DNA from 3 places in the Saccharopolyspora sp. MMCC62 genome. Region 2 is predicted to be linked to each of the others. Evidence: riboswitches for the same ligand, from Rfam matches in the RefSeq annotation. Region 2 holds a riboswitch; each other region holds the start of a gene.
What was found. A riboswitch is a leader RNA that binds a small molecule or an ion and turns the genes downstream of it on or off. The one in region 2 is predicted to bind cobalamin.

Region 1: it holds a riboswitch for cobalamin, as region 2 does, so the genes downstream of both, AC29IT_RS08730 (ribonucleoside-diphosphate reductase subunit alpha) here and AC29IT_RS23850 (putative cobaltochelatase) in region 2, are expected to answer to the same signal.
Region 3: it holds a riboswitch for cobalamin, as region 2 does, so the genes downstream of both, AC29IT_RS03335 (hypothetical protein) here and AC29IT_RS23850 (putative cobaltochelatase) in region 2, are expected to answer to the same signal.

The regions. Positions count from the first base shown of each region.
Region 1 is NZ_JBYKCM010000003.1:245,624-249,829, forward strand. It holds gene AC29IT_RS08730 (ribonucleoside-diphosphate reductase subunit alpha) at 1-2,184, opposite strand, end outside; cobalamin riboswitch at 2,306-2,529, opposite strand; gene AC29IT_RS08735 (bifunctional metallophosphatase/5'-nucleotidase) at 2,745-4,206, shown strand, end outside.
Region 2 is NZ_JBYKCM010000011.1:68,617-72,822, forward strand. It holds gene AC29IT_RS23835 (LysE family translocator) at 1-403, opposite strand, end outside; gene AC29IT_RS23840 (S1 family peptidase) at 707-1,486, shown strand; gene AC29IT_RS23845 (GNAT family N-acetyltransferase) at 1,675-2,142, shown strand; cobalamin riboswitch at 2,212-2,337, shown strand; gene AC29IT_RS23850 (putative cobaltochelatase) at 2,396-4,206, shown strand, end outside.
Region 3 is NZ_JBYKCM010000001.1:740,541-744,746, reverse strand. It holds gene AC29IT_RS03350 (GntR family transcriptional regulator) at 1-276, shown strand, start outside; gene AC29IT_RS03345 (2-hydroxyacid dehydrogenase) at 354-1,328, shown strand; gene AC29IT_RS03340 (DUF3558 family protein) at 1,571-2,095, shown strand; cobalamin riboswitch at 2,369-2,536, shown strand; gene AC29IT_RS03335 (hypothetical protein) at 2,721-3,545, shown strand; gene AC29IT_RS03330 (PLP-dependent cysteine synthase family protein) at 3,542-4,206, shown strand, end outside.

The DNA of each region.
Region 1 (4,206 bases), on a different contig from region 2:
ATCCAGGTCGACGCCGGTCTCGCGGGCCTGCGCCAGCAGCTCCAGCGAATCGATCGGCAGCACGCCGCGGCTCCACAGCGAACCCTCGAACGACTCGTAGCGCCCGCGCTCGGCCGCCAGCTCGGAGGACGCGGTGATCGCGTGGAAGCTGATGTGCTCCATGCTCAGGTCCGCGAACTCCACCGCGGCCTGCGAGGACATCGGGATGCGCTGCGCGAACAGCGCGTCCGAGAAGCCCATCAGGCCCAGGCCCACCGGGCGGTGCCGCAGGTTCGAGGCCCGCGCCTCCGGGATCGTGTAGAAGTTCACGTCGATGACGTTGTCCAGCATCCGCACCGCCGTGCGGGTGGTGCGCCGCAGCCGCTCCACGTCCAGGCCCTCGGCCGTGACGTGCCGCGCCAGGTTGATCGAACCGAGGTTGCACACCGCGACCTCGTCGGCGCTGGTGTTCAGCGTGATCTCGGTGCACAGGTTCGAGGAGTGCACCACGCCCGCGTGCTGCTGCGGCGAGCGCAGGTTGCACGGGTCCTTGAACGTGATCCACGGGTGCCCGGTCTCGAACAGCATCGTCAGCATCCGGCGCCACAGGTCCACCGCGCGGACCTGGCGGAACACCTTCAGCTCACCGCGCTCCGCGGCCGCCTCGTACTCCCGGTAGCGCTGCGCGAACGCGGTGCCGTACAGGTCGTGCAGGTCCGGCACCTCGTCCGGGGAGAACAGGGTCCACGGCTCGTCGGCCTCGACCCGGCGCAGGAACTCGTCCGGCACCCAGTTCGCCGTGTTCATGTCGTGCGTGCGGCGCCGGTCGTCGCCGGTGTTCTTGCGCAGGTCGAGGAACTCCTCGATGTCCACGTGCCAGGTCTCCAGGTACGCGCACACCGCGCCCTTGCGCTTGCCGCCCTGGTTCACCGCGACCGCCGTGTCGTTGGCGATCTTCAGGAACGGCACCACGCCCTGCGAGGAACCGTTCGTCCCCTTGATGTGCGCGCCGGTGCCGCGGACCGGGGTCCAGTCGTTGCCGAGCCCGCCCGCGTACTTCGACAGCAGCGCGTTGTTGCTGATCCCGTGGAAGATCCCGTGCAGGTCGTCGTCCACGGTGGTCAGGAAGCAGGACGACAGCTGCGGGCGGGTGGTGCCCGCGTTGAACAGCGTCGGCGTCGAGCACATGAAGTCGAACGAGGAGATCAGGTCGTAGAACTCGATCGCCCGCGCCTCCCGGTCGTCCTCGCGCAGCGCCACGCCCATCGCGACCCGCATGAAGAACGCCTGCGGCAGCTCGAACCGCACCCCGTTCTCGTGCAGCAGGTACCGGTCGTAGAGCGTCTGCAACCCGAGGAAGCCGAACGCGATGTCCCGATCGGCGTCCAGCGCCGCGCCCAGCCGCTCCAGGTCGAAGCGGGCCAGCTCCGGGTCCAGCTGCTCCAGCTCGATGCCGCGCCGCACGTAGTCGGCGAAGTAACCGGCGTAGCGGTCCCGCATCTGCACCTGGTCGGCCTCGGTCGGCTCGCCCGCGACGAAGCTCAGCGCCTCGCGGCGCAGCTTGTCCAGCAGCAGCCGCGACGTCACCAGCGAGTAGTTCGGCTCCGCCTCCACGAAGGTGCGCGCCGCCATCGTCAGCGACTCGGCCAGCTCCGCCGAGCTGATGCCGTCGTAGACGTTGCGCCGCACCTCCCGCAGCACCTGGTCGGCCCGCACGTCGTCCAAGCCCTCGCAGGCCTGCTCGACGACGGTCGACACCCGCTCCCAGTCCAGCGGCACCCGGGTGCCGTCCGGCGCGGTCATCTCCAGGCGGGGAGCGGCGTCCTCGGCGGGAGCCACCTCGGCCTCGCGGGCCTGCGCGTGCTCCTCCCGGTAGAGCACGTAGGCGCGGGCGACGCCGTGGTGCCCGCCGCGCATCAGCGCCAGCTCCACCATGTCCTGGATCTGCTCGATGTGCACCAGGCCCTCGGTGCCCGCGTGGCGCAGCACGCCCTGCGCCGCCTGCTCCGTCAACTCCGCGACGATCTGGTGCAACCGCGACGACGATGCGGCCGAATCCCCCTCGGCCGCCAGGAACGCCTTGGTCAACGCCACGGAGATCTTCGTTTCGTCCCAACCGGAAACGGTCCCGTCGCGCCGCAGCACCCGCACTCCTGCCGGTACCACCGCGGTCGCTGCTGACGGCCGGGTCGTGGACTCGGTCACTGGCTCTCTCCTCGCAAGCTCGGACACCTGCCCGGAACTCCTCGGAACGCGCCAGGACCGCGGCGCGCACGGCACCGCTCGTCCCGCAACCCTCCCGCGAGGTCCCGGACGGCGCGCACCCCTCGTGCGCGCACCGATGGCAGGTCTTCGGACTCACGGGCGACCGGTGCTCGACACCGGACCTACTGGCCGTCGCTTCCCGGACGCCGAGCGTCCAGTGCTGCACCACCGGGAGGTGGTGACGGCGGTCGTTCCCGTTCACCGCTGCGGGGCAGTCCCGGACTCGCACCGGGTTCCCTGTTGTCACGCCGGTCGGACCGGCGAACCATCAGCGGGCGCCACACTACATCTTGGGTTCGACGGTGATCCGGACCCCATCATCATCGGCGTGGCGGTGTCGATGGCGGACGCGTTCGGTAGCGGCTCGCGCACGCCCGGGACGCATCCTGCCCGCACCCGGCGGAGTTCGCACGAGGGGTGTGACGCGGATTCGGTGGTGGTCGTCGGCGGCGCCGGGCAGACTGCCTCCCGAGATCACCACCTGGGAGGAAGACCGAACCATGCGTGCCCACCGCGTGCGACGCGGACTCGCCGTCGCCGCCACCGCACTCGCCACCGCCGCCACTGCCACCGGGGCGACCGCAGGCGCCGCACCGCAGGACCCGCCCGCGACCACCGACGTCCGGCTGATCACCTTCAACGACCTGCACGGCAACCTCGAACCGCCCACCGGGTCCTCCGGGACGGTCGAGCTCGACGACGGCCGGACCGTCGAAGCCGGCGGCGCCGCCTACCTCGCCACCCACCTGCAGCGGCTGCGCGCCGAGGTGCCGAACTCGCTGGTCTTCTCGGCCGGCGACAGCGTGGGCGCCTCGCCGGTGAATTCCGCGCTGTTCCACGACGAACCCACCGTCGACTTCCTCAACTCGCAGGACGTCCGCGGCCACGTCGTCGGCAACCACGAGTTCGACGAGGGCTACCAGGAACTCCAGCGGCTGCAGACCGGCGGCTGCCACCCGCAGGACGGTTGCGAGTTCCGCGATTCCTTCGACGGCGCGAGCTTCCCGTACCTCGGCGCCAACGTCACCTTCGAGGACGGCGGCGCTCCCGCGCTGATGCCGTTCACCGTGCAGGTCTCCGGCGGCGTCCCGATCGGCGTGATCGGTGCGACGCTGCACGACCTCCCGAACGTGGTCAGCCCCGAAGCGGTGCGCGGCCTGCGGTTCGGCGACGAGGTCGAGGCCATCGACCGCACCTCCGACGCGCTGGAGCGCTTCGGCATCAAGGCGCAGGTCGTGCTGCTGCACCAGGGCGACGAAGCCGCCGGCGGCGGCCCGAACTCCTGCGACGTCGCCGCGGGCGGCCCCGCCACCGAGATCGCCGAGAACGTCTCCCCGCAGGTCGACGCCGTGTTCAGCGCGCACAGCCACCAGCAGTACAACTGCACCGTCACCGACCCGGCGGGCGCCCCGCGGCCCGTCGTGCAGGGCGCCTCCTACGGCAGGCTGCTGTCGGTGCTGGACCTGCGCGTCGACCGGCACACCCGCGAGGTCGTGCGGGAGCAGAGCACCGCGCACAACGAGGTCGTCACCCGCGACGTCGAACCCGACCCCGAAGCCGCCGCGCTCGTCGAAGAGGCCCGCGCCAAGGCCGCGCCCATCGCGAACCGCGCCGTCGGCACCGCCACCGGCGACCTGCTGAAAACCCCGGCGCCGTCCGGAGAATCCAGCCTCGGCAGCGTCGTCGCCGACGCCCAGCTGGCCGCCACCCGCGACACCGGGGCGCAGCTCGCGCTGACCAACCCGGGCGGGGTGCGCGCCGACCTGCCACACGCCTCCTCCCCGGCGGGCGAAGGAGACGGCGTCATCACCTACGGCGAGGCGTTCGCCGTGCAGCCGTTCGGCAACACCATGCAGACCATGACGCTCACCGGCGCGCAGCTGCAGGCCGTGCTCGAACAGCAGTGGAGCGACGAGGGCGAGAACGTGCTGCAGGTGTCGGCCGGGCTGCACTACCAGTACT
Region 2 (4,206 bases):
GGCTGAACAGCAGCATCTTCGGGTTGGTGATGTTGCTGAGCAGGCCCTGGAGGTACGGGCGGCTCGTGGTGGCCCCGCCGGAGAGCCCGTCGCCGGTCTCGGCGCGGGTGAGCCACAACCCGCGCACGATCATCGCCGCCAGGTAGACCAGGTACGCGGCGCCGGCCCACTTCAGCGTCGCCAGCACCGCAGGGTGGCTGGTGATCACCGCGCCGAGCCCGCAGATCACCAGCGCCACCTGCAGGACGCTCGCCGTGTGGATGCCGGCCAGCGCCCGCAGCCCGGGGCCGATGCCCTGACGCAGCGAGATCCGCAGGATCAGGAACGCGTCCACCCCGGGCGTCAGCACCACCACTGCACTGGCGAGCAGGAACGCCGGCAGGGTCGTGAAGTCCAGCAGCATGACGAGTTCGCTCCTTGCCTGGTCGACGCGCGCGCGACGGCGCCGGTGAGCGCGCGGCCCACCGGTCGAGGTTTCACCGGATCGGGGGTGATCTCGGGTCCGCGTCGTCGCGGTCACCGAAGATCTGAACTGAACGGACGGGACGAACCGGCTTCGCCGAAGCAGTGATCCGAATTTTTTCCCGCCGAAGTCCATCTTAACGAAAAATTATCAACACCTGGTGTGAGCTCGCCCTCGTCAGCCGCCGGTGATCGGACCGCTACCGTGTGCCGCCGAACGCCGCCGCACGCCCAGGAGGCCGCCGTGCCCGACCGATCCCGCCCGCTCGCCCGGATCGCCGCGGGGAGCGCGGCCGCCGCCACCGCGGCCGCCGCCGCGCTCGCCGCCCCGGCCGCCGCCGACCCCGCGCAGGAACGCGTGCTCGGCGGCGCCGACGAGCACGCCGCGCCGTGGGCGGTGGCGCTCACCGACCAGGGCGGGCGCCAGTTCTGCGGCGGCACCCTGGTCACCGAGATCAAGGTCGTCACCGCCGCGCACTGCGTCGACGGCCGGGACGCCGCCGACCTGCGCGCGGTCACCGGCCGCACCGACCTGCGCACCACCGGCGGCGCCGACACGCCCGTCGACGACGTGTGGGTGCACCCCGAATTCCGCGGCGTGACGGGCGGGCACGACGTGGCGGTGCTGACCCTGGCCGCGCCCGTGCCGGACGAGGTGTTGCCGATGGTCGGCGCCGACGAGATCGCCCGCTACCGGCCCGGCACCCCGGCGCGCGTCCACGGCTGGGGCTACACCACCGAGACCGGGCCCACCTCGGCGACGCTGCGCTCCGCCGACGTGCCGATCAGCTCGGATGCGGACTGCCGCGCCGCCTACCCCGACTACGAACCGGGGACGCGGGTCTGCGCGGGCCCGCCCGAAGGGGGCCGGGACGCGTGCGCCGGGGACTCCGGTGGGCCGCTCGTCGCCGACGGCAGGCTGATCGGCGTCGTCTCCTACGGCACCGGCTGCGGACGGCCCGGCACGCCCGGCGTGTACACCCGGATCTCCGGGGTCGCCGACGACGTCGCCGCGCGGCTCTGAATCCGCCGTCCCGCACCGCGGGACGGGCCGGCGCCACCCGGGGTTCGCGCCGCGGCGGTGCGCGGGTAGCCGTGCGCAGCACCGACCTGCCCCGAGGCTCGCGCGCCCGGTCCCGCGGGACGTGGTGTGCGCTACTTCCACCGCAGGTGACCCCGGGTGTCGTAGCCGGAATGTGATATCCCGTGGGGGTGACCCTGCAACCGCTCGCCACCGCCGTCCACCGCGCCTACACGGCCGACCTCGACGCCGAGGACTTCTACCGCATGCTCCGCTTGCGCGTGGACGTGTTCGTGGTCGAGCAGCAGTGCGCCTACCCGGAACTGGACGGCCGGGACCTGGAGACCACCACCAGGCACTTCTGGATCGACTCCGCCGACGGGTACGTGCTCGGCTACCTGCGCCTGCTCGAAGACCCCGACGGCACCTTCCGCATCGGCCGCGTCGCCACCGCCAAGGACGCCCGCGGACTCGGCCTCGGGCGCAAGCTGATGCGCGCCGCGCTCGCCGAGATCCAGCGCGCCCCCGCCGTGCTCTCCGCCCAGACCTACGCGCTGGAGTTCTACCGCGGATTCGGCTTCGAACCCTCGGGTGAGGAGTATCTCGAAGACGGCATCCCGCACGTCGACATGCACCGATACCCCGGCTCGCTGCGCTGAGCGAGCCGCGGCGGTTCCTCGCCCGTCGCGGGGATGCGACGATGCTCGCTGGTCCCAGCCAGGGCAGGTCAGGAAACCGGTGCGAATCCGGTGCGGTCGGCGCCACTGTGACCGGGGAGCGGATCTCCCCCGCGAGCCACCGGGCGCCGCCTGGGAAGGCCGGAGTTCCGCGCTGATCCGGGAGCCAGGACACTGCCTCGCCCAGGCCCAGCCGACATCGGGGCGTCCGAGACCCGAGGAAGGAACACCTGGCATGACTGCTCCCGCGAGCCCGCGGTTCCCGTTCACGGCCGTGGTCGGGCACGACGACATGCGGCTGGCGCTGCTGCTCAACGCGGTGCACCCGCGCATCGGCGGCGTGCTGGTGCGGGGGGAGAAGGGCACCGCGAAGTCGACGGTGGTGCGCGCCCTCGCATCGCTGCTGCCCGCGCTGGACGTCGTGCCCGGCTGCCGCTTCGGCTGCGAGCCGCGGCGGCCCGACCCGCAGTGCCCGGACGGGCCGCACGCCGAGGTCTCCGGGACCACCCGGCCCGCGGAACTCGTGGAACTCCCGGTCGGCGCCACCGAAGACCGGCTCGTCGGTTCCCTCGACCTCGAACGCGCGCTGACCGAAGGCGTCAGCGCCTACCAGCCCGGGCTGCTGGCCGCCGCGCACCGCGGCGTGCTCTACGTCGACGAGGTCAACCTGCTGCACGACCACCTGGTGGACCTGCTGCTGGACGCCGCCGCGATGGGGCGCGCGCACGTGGAGCGGGAAGGCGTGTCGGTGACGCATGCCGCCTCCTTCCTGCTCGTCGGCACCATGAACCCGGAAGAGGGCGAGCTGCGCCCGCAATTGCTCGACCGGTTCGGGCTGACCGTGCAGGTCGCCGCCTCCCGCGACGTCACCACCCGCACCGAAGTGGTGCGCAGGCGGCTCGCCTTCGAAGCGGACCCGGCCGGCTTCGCCGAGCAGTGGGCCGCCGAGGACGCCGCGCTCGCCCGCCGCATCGCCGACGCCCGCTCCCGCGTCGAATCGGTGCGGCTGCCCGACGCCGAACTGCGCCGGATCTCCGCGCTGTGCGCCGCTTTCGACGTGGACGGGATGCGCGCCGATCTGGTGCTCGCCCGCACCGCCGTGGCGCACGCCGCGTGGCGCGGCGCCGACGAGGTCGCCGAGGCCGATGTCGAAGCCGCGGCCCGGCTCGCGTTGCCGCACCGGCGCCGCCGCGACCCGTTCGACGAGCCCGGCGTCGAAGAGGACCAGTTGCAGCAGGCCCTCGAAGACGCCGCCCAGCACGCCGAGCAGGAACCCGCGGACGGCCAGGACTCCGGCGCGGACCAGGACTCCGGTGAGGAACCGCCGGACGGCCCCGACGACGGCCCCGGCGGAGGCGGCGGTGGCGCGCCCGACGGCGGACCGGACGACGGCCCCGACGGGCCCGGCGGCGGCGAAGCCCCCACCCCGCCGGACTCGCCCGCGCCGAACGGCGACGGCGGCTCCCGGCGCGAGGACGGCCCCGGCCAGGCCCCCGCGAACAAGCCCCCGGCCGCGCCCGCACCCGCGTTCCGCGCCCGGCTGCTCGAAGTCCCCGGCGTCGGCGAAGGCGCCCCCGGGCGGCGGTCCCGCGCCCGCTCCCGCAGCGGCCAGACCGTTCGATCATCCACAGTGGACGGTCATGGCGTGCACCTGCCCGCCACCTTGATCGCCGCCGCCCCGCACCAGCGCTCCCGCGGCCGCACCGGTCCCGGACTCGTGCTGCACCGCGACGACGTGCGGCGCTCCGTCCGCGAAGGACGCGAAGGCAACCTCGTCCTGTTCGCCGTCGACGCCTCCGGCTCGATGGCGGCCCGCGAACGGATGTCCGCCGTCAGCGGCGCCGTGCTCTCCCTGCTGCGCGACGCCTACCAGCGCCGCGACAAGGTCGGCGTCATCACCTTCCGCGGCGACCAGGCCGAACTCGCGCTGCCGCCCACCTCCTCCGTCGAGATCGCCGCCACCCGGATGCGCGACCTGCGCACCGGCGGCCGCACCCCGCTCGCCACCGGCCTGCTCAAGGTCCACCAGGTCATCGGCACCGAACG
Region 3 (4,206 bases), on a different contig from region 2:
GACCTGCGGTTCCACCGCGGCATCTACGAGGCGAGCGGCAACCGCAGGCTGCTGACCATCTGGCTGCAGATCGAGCCGTTGTTCGCCAGCATGCTCGCGGTCACCAACAGCGAGGACGAGGACCTGGGCCCGGTGTGCACCGCGCACGAGCAGCTGCGGACCTCGATCGCCGACGGCGATGCCGCGCGCGCGACTGCGCTGCTCACCGCGCACCTGGCCGGCTCCGAAGAGCGGATGCTCGCCGCGCTGCAACGGATCTGGTCGACCACGTCCTGATCCCACGCGGGATCCGAGCTCCTCGCCGACGGCGGGGAGCGGGTTCCGCGCGCCCGGAACACCCCGAAAGAGGAACCATGACCGGTCACATCGTCAGCTTCTACGACCTCAACGACATCACCGAGGCCGAACTGCGCAAGCACCTGCCGGACTTGCCGGACCTGCGGATCACCGAGATCGGGCCCGAGCAGGACCCGGCCGATCACCTGGACGCGCTGGCCACCGCGACGATCGTGCTGGCCCCGCTGGAGAAGGAGCGGCGGATCGACGCCGGGCTGCTGGACGCGATGCCGCGCTGCGAGCTCGTGCAGTCCGTCGCGGTCGGCTTCGACGGCGTGGACCACCTCGCCGCCGCCGAGCGCGGCATCCCGGTGGCGAACCTGCCCGGGTTCAACGCCGACGCGGTCGCCGACTGGACCGTCGGCTCGCTGCTGTCGCTGCTGCGGCACTACGCGGCCGGGCACCGCAAGGTGGAATCCGGCGGCTGGGGGCCGGAAGGGCTGCGCGGCCGCGACCTGGCGGCGCTCACCGTCGGCATCCTCGGCTTCGGCAACATCGGCCGCGCGGTGGCCCGCCGCCTGGACGGGTTCGGCGCCCGGGTGGTGGTGCACGACCCGGTGCCGTCCGAGCCGGGGCGCGAGTACCTCCCGCTGGCGGAGGCGGTGGCCGCCGCGGACGTGCTGAGCCTGCACCTGCCGCTGAACACCGCCACCCGCGGCCTGATCGGTGACGAGCTGCTCGCGCGGATGCCCCGCGGCGGGTACGTGCTCAACGCGGGCCGCGGCGGAGTCCTCGACGAGCGGGCGCTGGTGCGGGCCCTGGACTCCGGGCGGCTGGCGGGGGCGGCGCTGGACGTGTTCGAGCAGGAACCGCTGCCCGCGGACTCGCCGTTGCGGGGGCGGGCGGACGTGCTGCTCAACCCGCACACCGCGGGCGTGACCTGGGACGCCTACCACAACCTCCGCGGCGCGCTGTTCGCGAAGCTGGGCGCCGTGCTGGCCGGGGAACGGCCCGCCGACGTCGTCAACGGGGTCGAGCCGCGGCCCCGCTGAAGTTGGCGGGTTCTCGTCATCGGGGCCTGTTTTCGGGGGCGGGGGCGCCGGTGGTCCTGGTCCGCTCGGGGCAACCGGTGCGCCGGGCCGGTCGCTCGATTCCTGGGCGGTACGGCCGAAGTCGCGTTCCTGCCGGAGGCGTCCGCTGGACGCGCGGGACATCATCAGCGCGTCCAGCGGGGAGGGCGCGAGTTCTCCGGATCGACCCGATCCGGACCGGATCAACGGCAGGCGTGATGAGTGTGAACGAGAAGGTTGCGGTGGCCCGCATCGGCGCGGTTCGGCTCGGCTCGATCGGCTTGGCCGTCGTCGCCGCGCTGTCGCTGGCAGGATGCGGCGGCGTGCAGGTCGACTCCCCGAAGGACGTCGCCGGTGAGAAGTCCTGCGACCTGGTGCCCGAGCAGACGGTGCACGAGCTGGGATTCCACCTGGGCGGCAAGGACGACGCGGGCACGTGCACCTGGAGCACCCCGCGGGACAGCGTGCGGCTGGAGGTCGGCGTGGTCGCCGACCGGTCGTTGCAGGACTTCCAGGACGAGGCCGACAAGTACTCCGACTTCGGCGAGCTGACCATCGGCGGGCACCCGGCGGTGCGCGCGAACTCCGGTGACCCGAAGGCCGACGGCACCTGCGAGCTGGTCGTGGCGGCCGCCTCGGACCAGGCGGTGTCGGCCAAGGCGAAGATCCCGAGCGGTGCCACGGCGGACCCGTGCGAGCTCGCCCAGCGGGCGCTGGACGCGGGCGTGCCTTCCTGGCCCGCGGCCTAGTCCGCGGCGCGGGGCGGGAGGTTTCGGTGGTCCCGTTTCGGTGACCGGCGCTCGCGAATCCGGCGGGCCCGCGCCCGTCGCATCCCGCGTCCGGTGGTCCCGCGCTCGGTGGTGCGGTGCCGCCGGGCGCGGGAGTCGCCGATGTCATATTCGCGGATGGCGATGCGTGCACCGGTGTCCGCCACCTGCGACGACAGCCGTTCCACCGGCCGCGGTGCGGGTTCCGCGCGGTGGCCGCGGTCTTGACATCGGACACCGGGGCTGCGAACTTCTGACCCGTTCCAACGACGGTGTGCAGGAAGCCGGTGCGAATCCGGCGCGGTCCCGCCACTGTGAGTGGGGAGTCGACCTCCATCCGAGCCACTGCCGGTTCCCGGCGGGAAGGCCGGAGGCCGGCGCCGATCCACGAGCCAGGAGACTGGCACCGTCGTGCCGATTCGTGCGGGGTCGCGGAGCCCCGGAGGAGGTACGTGGTGTCGCGCATCGCCGCATCGCGCCGGGAGATCCGGCGCATCGTCCACATCGGACATTAGTCGTCCCCGCGGGTTCGTCCCGCCGCTGTGCGTTCCGTTCCGGTTCCTGCTCGGGGAGACACGTGCGTCCTGCCACCACTGAACGATCCTATGTGGACTCGCTGGTCGAGTCCGCGCTGTCCGGCCACTTCCGCGATGCGGGCGGGAACGGCCCGGCGGAGCTCTCCGCCGCCGTCGCGTTCCTGACCGTGCAGGCCGCCCGGCACACCGGTCGCGGCACCGGGTACGTCAACACCGTGCTCAGCGTCCGGGTGGGCGAGGCCGTCGGCTCCTGCGCGGTCGAACCCGGTTCCCTCGACGAGGAAGCGGTGCGCCAGGTCGTGGGCCGCCCCGTGGACGAACTGCTGCGGCACCCGCTGCTGCCGGTGCGGGTCGCCGCCCTCGACGCCTACCTCGCCGCCCGCACTTCGCACGCCGCGCACCCGCTGTCCCGGCAGGTGGTGATCCCCGCGGGCGATTCACTGGCCAAGTCCACCGCCCGCGCCCGTGCGGTCGCCGCGATCACCGCGGTCCCCGACGGCGGCCGGGTCGCGGTGATCGGCGTGGTGAACTCGCTGCTCGCCGCGCTGCGGGACCGCGGGCTCGACTACGCGCCCTGCGACCTCAAGGGCGGCCGCACCGAGTGGGACGAGCCGATCAGCACCGACCACGCCGCCGCGATCGACGGCGCGGACGCGGTGCTGGCCTCCGGCATGGTCCTCGGCAACGGCACCTTCGACGACATCGCCGCGGCCTGCGCGGCCCGCGACCTGCCGCTGACCCTGTTCGCGCAGACCGGGTCCGCGGTGCTGCGGGAACTGGTCGGCGGCCCGGTGCGCGCGCTGTCCGCCGAGCCGTACCCGTTCTTCTGGCTCTCCGGCGAGGCCACCACCGTGCACACCTTCCAAGCCGCCCGCGCCACCGAGGTCGTGCGGTGACGGGTCGCGCGCCCGCCCGCTGCGACTCGCCCCTGGACCTGATCGGCGGTACCCCGCTGCTGCGGGTCACCGCGCCGATCTCGTTCCCGCACCCGGGGTTCTGGGCGAAGCTGGAGAGCGCCGCGCCGGGCGGCATGAAGGCCCGCGCCGCGCACGCCATGCTCACCGGCGCCCGCGCCCGCGGCGAACTGCGGCCCGGCGGCACGGTCGTCGAATCCACCAGCGGAACCCTGGGCATCGGACTGGCCTACGTCGGAGCGGCGCTGGGCCACCCGGTGGTCGTGGTGGCCGACGCGGAGCTCGACGCGCAGACCCGCGCGCTGCTCACCGCGCACGGGGTGCGGGTGGAGCTGGTGCGCGCACCGCACCCGGTGGGCGGCTGGCAGCGCGCGCGGCTGGACCGGGTCCGGGAGCTGCTGGCCGAACTGCCCGGCGCGTACTGGCCGGACCAGTACGGCAATCCGGACAACGTCCGCGGTTACCGCGCGCTCGGCCACGAACTGCTCGACCAGCTGCCCGACGCGGAAGCGGTGGTGTGCAGCGTCGGCACCGGCGGGCACAGCGCGGGCATCGCGCAGGTGCTGCGCGAACGCGCCCCCGGGGTGCGGCTGGTCGGGGTGGACGCGGCGGGCTCCACGGTGTTCGGCGATCCGGTGGCAAA